3 regions of the Saccharopolyspora sp. NPDC045839 genome follow, and region 1 is predicted to be linked to each of the others. Evidence: riboswitches for the same ligand, from Rfam matches in the RefSeq annotation. Region 1 holds a riboswitch; each other region holds the start of a gene.

Region 1 (3,265 bases):
GGTGATCAGCCGCGAACCGAACTCGCGGCCGGCGATCACCAACGGGTCGTCCATGACTCTCCTAACAACGGGTCCACCGAATCCGGGTAGCACGGGATCCGGTGTGCTTCTGTTGCCCCGCAAGGGGGTTCGGGCCGGAGGGGGCGTCAGCCGCCCTGCACTGCGGTGAGGACCTCGATCGCGGCATCGGGGCGCAGCGCGGTGCCCGGCCACAGGGCGCGCGGCACCACGGCGCCGTCCAGCGCCACGGCCACGCCACGCTCGGGCACCCCGAACTCCCGCAGCACCGCCGCGAGCGTTGCGTCGGCGGCGACCTGCCGGGTCTCCCCGTTGATCACGACGTGCACTGCTGTCCTCCCCATCGGCTCGGATCGGCGGCCTTGATCTCGACGGCGGGCTCCTCGTCGCGCAGCAGCGCGAGCACCGCCTCGACCGTCACCGGGGCGAGCAGGAAGCCGCCGCGGTGGTGCCCGGTGGCCGCCAGGACACCGGGTTCCAGCCAGCCGAGCACCGGCAGGTTGTCGTCGGTGCTCGGGCGCAGCCCGGCCGCGGCCTCGACCAGCCGGTATTCGGCGATGCCCGGCATCAGCCGCTCGGCGTCGGCGATCAGGTCCCGCACCCCGCCCACGGTGACCTCGGTGTCGAACCCCACCTCGTACTGGGTGGCGCCGAGCACCAGGCCGCCGTCGTCGCGCGGCACCAGGTAGGTCTGCCGGCCGCGCACCGGGCCGCGGATCGTGCGGCTCGGCGGCGGCAGCGCCGTGGTTCGCGCGCGCAGGCGGAGGATTTCGCCCTTCACCGGCCGAATCCGGTCCCGCAGCGCGGGATGCAGCGCGCCCGAATGCACGCCCGCCGAGATCACCGCGACATCGCAGTCCACAGTGGAATCTTCGAGCTCCACCGCGCCGGGCCGGACGTTCTTCGCGTTCGCCGCGACGAACTCGACGCCCGCCGCGGTCGCGGCCGCGCGCAACGCGGCCAGCGCGAGGCGGTTGTCGACCGCTAGATCGCCCGGCACTTCGAGCCCGCCGCGCACCGCCGGACCCAGCGACGGTTCGAGCCGCCGCACCTCCCGGCCGGTCAGGCGGGTGACGGCGCGGCCGAGCCGCGCGAGGTAGTCGACCAGGTTGTCGAGCTCCGCGCGGTCCGCGCTGTCGACGCCCACGACCAGGGTTCCCTCGCGGCGCAGCCCCGAAGGCAGGCCCGAGGCCCGGGCGAGTTCGTCGGCGAACTCGGGCCAGAGCCGCAGCGATGCCGCGCCCAGTTCCAGCAGTTCCTCTTCGCCGGGCCACGCCTCGGCGAGTGGCGCCAGCATCCCGCCGGCCACGTTCGACGCCCCGGACGCCGGTTCGGCGTCGACGAGTTGCACGCGATGCCCGGCGGCGGCTGCGCGCCACGCCACGGACATGCCGATCACGCCGCCGCCCACGACGACGACGCGTTTGTTCCGTTCTTCAGACACTCCACGCTCCCTGCGCCGGCATGACCCGGATCAGGTTCGACGGTCGGGGCCAACGCCCCCTCTCAGCCCGGCACCCGGGCTCCCGTGCTCACCAGCAACCACCGTACCCGTCGAGGATCGCCACGTCGTTACCTGTCTTGAACTCACTTTGCGTAGCGGTGCAGGTAGCGGCCCCCCTGCGGGAATTGCTGTCGCCGCCTGGACTGTGGGAGCCCCGACTTGCGTATGACCAATACGCGGCGCTGGGGCTGTCCTCGCCAGACGACGCCTGAGAACCCGCGGCGGTGCGAGTTGCGAGGGTGGGCTAAGCGGCTGGCGCCGCTTCAAAGACAGGCGGTCGAGCAACTTTCACAAATTTCGGGCGCCGAATGGGAACGCGCGCCCGTGCCCGCGTTCACGCGGTCCGGCGGCGGCGTCGCGGGAGGCTACCCTGTGGGGCATGCCTGGATTGGACGGCTTCGGCATCCGCGCTCGCCTCGACGAGGCGCGGCTGTACCTGTGCACCGACGCGCGCGCCGAGCGCGGTGATCTCGCGGAGTTCGCGGACGCCGCCTTGGCCGGCGGCGTCGACATCATCCAGCTGCGGGACAAGAACCCGAACGGCGCCCCGCTGGAGGCCCGCCACGAGCTGGCGGCGCTGGAGGTGCTGGCCGAGGCGTGCCTGCGGCACGGCGCGCTGCTCGCGGTCAACGACCGCGCCGATGTCGCGATGGCCGCCGAGGCCGACATCCTGCACCTCGGGCAGGACGACCTGCCGGTGGAGATCGCCCGGCGCATCGTCGGCGAGCACGTCGCGATCGGCCGGTCGACGCACGACGTGGTGCAGGCGGACGCCGCCGCGATCGAGCCCGGCGTGGACTACTTCTGCACCGGCCCGGTGTGGACGACGCCGACCAAGCCGGGCCGCTCGGCGGCCGGGCTGGAGCTGGTGGAGCACGCCGCGGAGCACCGCGGCCACGGCAGGCCGTGGTTCGCGATCGGCGGCATCGGCCCGGACAACCTGGACCAGGCCCTCAAGGCCGGCGCGGAGCGGGTCGTCGTGGTCCGCGCGATCACGGAGGCCGAGGACCCGCGCGCCGCGGCCCGCGAGCTCCGCGACCGCCTGCCGTAACGCTCGGACGCGACGCAGCCCCCGGCCGGGTGCCGGGGGCCGGTCTGGTGGCGCTTACTGGGTGAGCAGGGTCAAGCCGTAGGCCTGCAGGATCTCGTTCACCGGCTGGAAGTAGGTCGTGCCGCCGGAGCTGCAGTTGCCCGAACCGCCGGAGGTCACGCCCTGGGCCTGGCTACCGGACAGCCAGGAGCCGCCCGAGTCGCCGGGCTCGGCGCAGACGTTGGTGCGGGTCAGGCCGGTCACCGTGCCCTGCGGGTACTGCACGGTCTGGTTCTTGGCCTGCACCGAACCGCAGTGCCAGCCAGTGGTGGAGCCGGAGCGGCAGATGGACGCGCCCACGGCGGACTCGGTGGAGCCCGCGACGCCGACGGTGCTGCCGTCGTACCGGTTCACCAGCGGGCGCGGGGTGTCGGCGGAGCCGACCCGGACCCAGCCGTAGTCGTTGCCCGGGAACTCCGAGCCCTCGAACCGGCCGGTGGGCTGCGAGGTGGAGTCGCCGACGTTGCCGCAGTGCCCGGCGGTCACGAATCCGCCCTGCACCGAGAATCCGACGGAGCAGCGGGAGCCACTGCCGATGTAGTAGGCGTTGCCGCCGATGACATCGGCGTAGGTGCGGGGGTTCTCCAGCGATTCGGTGACGCGCACCGCATCCGTGAGGACTCCGGAGGTGTGCACGAACCGCGCCGCGTCGG
Region 2 (3,265 bases), on a different contig from region 1:
GCGGGCTGGCGCTGCTGGACATCAAGGACCTGCGCTCGGTGATCCAGTACCTGACCAGCGACGAGGGGAAGGCCGAGCTCAAGGGCATCGGCGGGGTCTCGGCCGCCAGTGCTGGTGTGATCCTGCGGGCACTGTCCAATTTGGAGGCCCGGGGCGGGGACGAGTTCTTCGGCGAGCCGGAGCTGGCGGTCGCCGACCTGCTCCGGCAGGTCGACGGCAGGGGTGTGGTGAACCTGCTGGAGCTCGACGACGTGCAGGCCGACCCGGTGCTGTTCTCGACGTTCCTGATGTGGCTGCTGGCCGAGCTGTTCGAGGAGCTGCCGGAGGCAGGCGACCTGGACCGGCCGAAGCTGGTGTTCTTCTTCGACGAGGCGCACCTGCTGTTCAGCGACGCGTCCAAGGCGTTCCTGGAGCGCATCGAGCAGACCGTCAAGCTGATCCGGTCCAAGGCGGTGGGCGTGTTCTTCTGCACGCAGCTGCCCACCGACCTGCCCAACGCGGTGCTCTCCCAGCTGGGCGCCCGGGTCCAGCACGCCATCCGGGCCTTCACCCCGGACGACCAGAAGGCCCTGGCGCGCACGGTGAAGACCTACCCGGCGACCGAGCACTACGAGCTCGACGAGGCGCTGACGTCGCTGGGCATCGGCGAGGCGATCGTGACGGTGCTCTCCGAGACCGGCGCGCCGACGCCGGTCGCGTGGACCCGGCTCCGCGCGCCCCGCTCGCTGATGGGCACGATCGGCGAGGACGCGGTGCGAGCCGCCGCCGCTTCGTCCGGCTTGCACGGGAAGTACGAGCAGACCGTCGATCGGGAATCCGCCTACGAACTCCTGGCGAGGAAGATCGCCGCCGCGCCGGAAAAGCCTGAAATGCCGGAAAAGTCGGAAGCAGCGGGGTTCCTGGAGAAGGCGATGGACAACCCCGCGGTGCGGTCCTTCTTCCGCTCGGCGGCGAGCGCCCTGGGGCGGGAGATCACCCGCGGCCTGTTCGGCAACCGCCGCCGGTGACCCGGCTGGCATCTGTCACCTGATCGGGGTAAGGTGTCGCCGACTCGATCCACGCGGGAGCTCGGGCGTACCGGGCTGAGAGGGTGGCACCACCGCGCCACCGACCGCAGAACCTGTCCGGATAATGCCGGCGTAGGGAGCTGTTGATGGCGCTTGACGTCGATCGTGCCGAAGTTCCGCACACCCTGGACGAACCGGCGCCGAAGACGCTCGGCGTGCTCGACCAGGGCGCGTTCTGGGGCAACCTCGGGGTGAGCCTGCTCGGCTTCAGCGGTGCCCTGGCCGTGCTCGCGCCGGCCGGTGTGCCGCAGCTGTCGTTCGCCGCCGCCGTCACCGCGTGCGTGGTGGGCACCGTGATCGGCAGCATCATGGTCGGCCTCGCGGCGGTTCCGGGAGCGCGCACCGGCGCCCCGGCGATGATGCTGCTGCGCGGCCTGTTCGGCACCAAGCTGTCGTACCTGCCGACGGTGCTGAACATCCTGCAGCTGATCGGCTGGGGAACGTTCGAACTCCTGGTGATCGCGCAGGGCGCGGAGGCGTTGTTCGGCGGCGGCCCGCACTGGTTGTACGTGCTGGTGGCCGGTGCGCTGACCACCGTGCTCACGCTGCGCCCGCTCGGCGCGCTTCGCCTGCTGCGCCGCTACGTCAGCATCGCGGTGGCGATCGCGATGGTGTACTTCTTCGTCCAGCTGCTGCGGCAGCCGCTGCCGGAGATGAACACCGGTTCCTGGCAGGGCTTCTGGCCCGGCGCGGACGCCGCGCTGGCGGTCGCGGTTTCCTGGATCCCGGTCGCCTCGGACTACTCGCGGCACTCGAAGTCGGTGTCCGGCGCGTTCACCGCCGCGACGGTGGGCTACTCGGTCACCCAGATCGCCTGCTACCTGCTGGGGCTGATCGGGCTGGCGATGGTGGCCGGCGACGCGGACAAGGTGTTCGACCCGATGCTGGCGGTGCCGCTCGGGGTGATCTTCTTCGGCATCCTGGTGCTGCGCGAGGTCGACCAGTCCTTCGCCAACACCTACTCGACCGCGGTCTCCATCCAGAACCTGCGGCCCAGCGCCGACCGCCGGGTGCTGTGCGTGATCATCGGGGCGTTGATCACCCTGCTCGCGCTGACCCTGGACATCGCCGAGTTCTCGAACTTCCTGCTGCTGATCGGCTCGGTGTTCGTGCCGATGTTCGGCGTGCTGGCGGTGGACTACTTCCTGCACGGCCGCCGCCGCAGCTACGACCTGTCCGCGCAGGCCCCGTCCCGCTGGGGCATGCTGCTGGCCTGGTTCCTGGGCTTCGCGGCGTTCCAGCTGATCAACCCGGGCGAACTCGGCTGGTGGAGCCGGCTGTGGACCGGTCTGCGGGAGGCGCTCGGCTTCACCGTCCCGGCGTGGATGAGCGCCGCGCTCACGTCGTTCGTCGTGGCCGCCCTCGCGGCCGCGATCATCGGCGCCTTCCGCCGCCGCGGCTCGGAGAGCTAGTCCCGCGCACGCATCGCGAGCAGCTTGATCGCGTTCTCCGCACCGGAGCCGTCCGCGGTCGTGACCACGACCACGGACTGCTCCGGTGAGCGGGCCGGCACGAGGATCTGCTGCGCGACCGCGAGCGAGCCCACCAGCGGGTGGCGCAGCTCGTACTCGTCCGCTTCGCAGGGTTTGACCCGGTGATCGCTCCACAGCGTCGCGAATTCCGGGCTCTTCATGGACAGTTCGCCGACGAGCGAGGCCAGCAGGGCGTCTTCGGGATGCCGTCCAGCGACCTGCCGGAGGTTGCCGACGACGGCGCGCGCCTTGCGCTGCCAGTCCGCGTAGAGGTCGCGGGTGTGCGGGTCGAGGAACAGCATCCGGGCCAGGTTCGGCCGGTCCGCCGGGCGTTCCGGAGCGGTTCGGTCGAGGTGCCCGGCCAGCAGCGCGTGGCCCAGCGCGTTCCAGGCCAGCACGTCGCTCCGCCTGCCGAGGACCAGCGCGGGCACGGCCCCGAACGACCGCATCAGGTCGCGGGTCAAAGGGTCGAGCCGTTCCAGCGGCGGGCGGCGCTGCGGCCGGGGACGTTGCGCGGCGAGCTGGTGGAGGTGTTCGCGCTCGTGCTCGTCGAGCCGCAGGGCTCCGGCGAGGGCGTCCAGGATCGCGTCGGAGGCGTTGACCGACTGGCCCTGCTCCAGGCGCGTGTAGTAGGACACGCTCACCCCGGCCAGCTGCGCCAGTTCTTCCCGCCGCAACCCCGCCACGCGTCGCCGCTCGTGGAACTCGGGCAGGCCGACGTCGTCG
Region 3 (3,265 bases), on a different contig from region 1:
GAACTCGGCGACGTACCCGGCGTGCAACCGGCGCTCCTCGACCAGCGCGCCCTGCGAGGCGCCGGCGAGGAACGCGGCGTCCTCGGCGTTGTCGGCGCGCGTCGCGGCGGCGGCCAGCGCCTGCGCGAAACCGACCAGGTAGCGCGCGTCCTGCACGATGTAGAACGCGAAGCGGTCGCGGTCCAGGGTGCCGTCGGTCAGCGCGGCGTTGAACGGGTGCTCGACGATCGCCTGCTGCAGATCGGCGGTGTGCGCCCACGCCTTGGCGCAGAAACCGTCGGCGGGCGGAGCGGGCAGCTTGCTCATCAGAACCTCTCGTAGCGTGTGGAAGCCCTTGTGCTCAGGGCTCTGCAGGTGTTCGGGAAGTCGGTTTTGGCTCTTGTTCTTAAGCGACGAAGCCGCTTAGCCCACCTACGCAACCGGCACCGCCGCGGGTTCTCAGACGTCGTCTGGCGAGGACAGCCCCGATGCCGTGTATTGGTCATACATAAGTCGGGGATCCCACAGTCCAGACGGCGTCTGAGGTTCCGCTACGTGCACCGCCACGCAAAACGAGCTTGGAATCCCGAAAGGTCACCACCAGTGGTGGAAGTGGTGGACCGGGCCGTGGCCGTGGCCCACGTCGAGCCGGTCGGAGGCGCGCAGGGCCTCCGTCAGGTACTCCTTGGCCTCGCGCACCGCTTCGAGCCAGTCGCCGCGCTGCGGCCGCAGCGCGGCGATCGCGGCCGACAGCGTGCAGCCGGTGCCGTGGTCGTTGGTGGTCGCGACCCGCTCGCTGGAGAGGAACTCGGCGATCCCGTCGCCGTACAGCAGGTCCACGCTGGTCCCGCCGTCGAGGTGACCGCCCTTGAGCAGCACCTGCTTCGCCCCCAGCCCGGCCAGCCGCTCGGCCTGCGCGGGCATGTCGGCGGGGTCGGTGAGCTCCGGCTCGCCCAGCAGGTCCGCGGCCTCCGGCAGGTTCGGGGTGATCAGGTCCACCCGCGGCAGCAGCTCCTCGCGCAGCGCGCCGACCGCTTCCGGGGCGAGCAGCCGGTCCCCGCTCTTGGCGACCATCACCGGGTCCAGCACGACGTGCGGCGGCGCGTAGCGGTCGAGCACCTCGACCACCGCGCGGATCACCTCGGCGTTGGCCAGCATGCCGATCTTGACCGCGTCCACCCGCACGTCGTCGAGCAGCGTGACCAGCTGCGCGGTGATGAACTCCGGCGGCACCTCGTGGACCTCGGAAACCCCGGTGGTGGTCTGCGCGACCAGCGCGGTGATCACGGACATGCCGTAGGCGCCGTGCGCCGAGAAGGTCTTCAGGTCGGCCTGCACGCCTGCTCCGCCGCTGGGGTCGGTGCCGGCGATGGTCAGCACATTGGGAACCATGACGTCCCTCCGCTAGTACGAGCTAGGTCAGGTTCAACGGGTCTGTTCTCAGCCCGGCAGCCGGGCACCCCGCGTCACTGCCACCAACCTAACAACCGGGCCCGGCTCACGACCACGCCCACCTTGCTGTTTCCGAACTCGTTCCGCGTGGCGGTGCCAAGCACCTCCGGCGCTTCGAAACGCAAGAGCCCGCCCTGCCGCAGCCTCAGTCGATCAGGCCCACCACCACGCCGGCGGTGAGCACCTCGCCGGGTCGCACCTGGTGCCACAGCGTGCCGGTGGCCAGCGCGGAAACCCAGCCGACCGTCCGGCCGCAGCAATCGCCGCCCATCCGGATCTCCGCCAACCGGTCGCCCACCCGCACCCGGCTGCCGTCCGCGACCAGCCAGCACACCAGCACGCCGCGCGCCGGATCGCGACCGGCCCGCCTGCGCCCGAGTTCGGGGAAGTGCACCTCGGTCATCCCGCCCCCCTCGATGATCGCCCCAGCATTGCCCCAGGTGCGCCGCGCGACAAGACCGTTCGGCGGCCGGACCACTCCGATCGCCGAGCCGTCCGCCTGCTCCGATCGGCCCACCCGAACCCGAACCTGGGCGGAATCGGCACAGCGATCGAATTCACATCGAGAAGGCACCCACCGGCGGGCAAGGGGACCCTTCATCGCGGACTAAAGTGGTTGATGATGGAAACCACGACCGATGCCCCGAGCTTCGCCCGTTCCCGCCGGCAACCCCGGCCGGAGGATCCCGCCCGGATCTGGGCCCCGCTGGCGGACCTGACCGAAGCCGCCGTGGCGGCCGCCGGTTCGGGGACGGTGGCGATCACCCGCGGATTCGACCGCAACAGCAGGCAGCGCGCGAAGGCGCTGCGCGAGCTGCTGAACCGGCGCGACGTCGCCGCCGTCGAGGTGACGCCGGCTCCGGGCAGCACCCGGCTGCTGGCCGACGTCGACGTCACCGCGGTGGTCAACCTGATCGGCGCCGGGTCGTGGCAGCCCTACCGGGTGGCCGCCGAGCTGCGCGCCCCGGTGCTCACGCCGAAGCCGGGCGACGGCCCGGCCGAGGAGGTCACGCGGGACGTGATCGCCCTGGCCGGCGACTCGGGCCACCGCGACGTCGCGATCTCGCACGTCGCCGTCCGCTCCGAGGACCCCGCCGCCAGCCGGCTCACCCTGACCTACGACGGCGAGCAGCTGACGGTGCCCGGCGGTTGGTTGACCATCGCGGTGCAGGGCAGCGAGCTGGAGGTCAAGGTCGGCGGCGTGGACTTCCCGGAGCGCACGCTGAGCACCGGCGAGATCCGCGTGGAGGCCTTCGACGCGCCGCACCGGCTGGTCCGCGACGAACTGCCGATCGCCGACTTCGAAGAAGCGGCGGTCACCTTCACCGCCGAGGCCAACGGCCTGGTGGTCCGCCCGGTCTGAGCCCCAGCCCGCCAAGTCACGTCCGCAGCTTCGAACGGAGCTGCGGACTTCTGCTTTTCCGGGAACCGCCGTTCAAGTGAATGATCACTCGGAGTTTCCAGGCCGCCCGATGGAGATGTGCCCTGAACCACTCCCGCGACTGATTTGGGCATATACCGTCACGGTTCATACCGAACTGCGTCCCTCGATCAACACCGCGCGCTGGAGGCAGAGCGCGCGAACTGCAACAGGGAGGCTAGGGATCGTGGAGCCCACCAAGCAGTGGCATGTGAGCTGCCGCGATGTCGCCGGCAGACGTCGGGACATGTCGGTGTTCGTCAACCAGGGGAACATCGTGCTGATCACCCCGCCGGGCGAGACCGCGGTGCTGTCGCCGCTGGAGGTCGGCAGACTGAGAGCAGCCTTGCGCGACGCGATCGTGCAGGCCGCCACCCTCGAGTGAACACCCATCGAGAGCGGGGGCGGGCGACG

What was found. Region 1 has a riboswitch for thiamine pyrophosphate ahead of thiO (glycine oxidase ThiO). Riboswitches for the same ligand answer to the same signal wherever they lie in the genome.
Region 2: linked by a shared signal. The riboswitch ahead of AC07EQ_RS01845 (purine-cytosine permease family protein) and the one ahead of thiO (glycine oxidase ThiO) in region 1 are both predicted to bind thiamine pyrophosphate.
Region 3: linked by a shared signal. The riboswitch ahead of thiD (bifunctional hydroxymethylpyrimidine kinase/phosphomethylpyrimidine kinase) and the one ahead of thiO (glycine oxidase ThiO) in region 1 are both predicted to bind thiamine pyrophosphate.

The regions. Positions count from the first base shown of each region.
Region 1 covers NZ_JBWKKH010000010.1:145,014-148,278, forward strand. The annotation lists gene thiG (thiazole synthase) at 1-54, opposite strand, end outside; gene thiS (sulfur carrier protein ThiS) at 147-347, opposite strand; partial or broken gene thiO (glycine oxidase ThiO) at 335-1,465, opposite strand; TPP riboswitch at 1,453-1,558, opposite strand; gene thiE (thiamine phosphate synthase) at 1,902-2,573, shown strand; gene AC07EQ_RS16870 (S1 family peptidase) at 2,628-3,265, opposite strand, start outside.
Region 2 covers NZ_JBWKKH010000001.1:442,751-446,015, reverse strand. The annotation lists gene AC07EQ_RS01850 (helicase HerA-like domain-containing protein) at 1-1,007, shown strand, start outside; TPP riboswitch at 1,051-1,163, shown strand; gene AC07EQ_RS01845 (purine-cytosine permease family protein) at 1,154-2,479, shown strand; gene AC07EQ_RS01840 (helix-turn-helix transcriptional regulator) at 2,476-3,265, opposite strand, start outside.
Region 3 covers NZ_JBWKKH010000008.1:271,905-275,169, forward strand. The annotation lists gene tenA (thiaminase II) at 1-306, opposite strand, end outside; gene thiD (bifunctional hydroxymethylpyrimidine kinase/phosphomethylpyrimidine kinase) at 574-1,371, opposite strand; TPP riboswitch at 1,359-1,453, opposite strand; gene AC07EQ_RS14770 (hypothetical protein) at 1,577-1,948, opposite strand; gene AC07EQ_RS14775 (hypothetical protein) at 2,054-2,794, shown strand; gene AC07EQ_RS14780 (hypothetical protein) at 3,039-3,236, shown strand.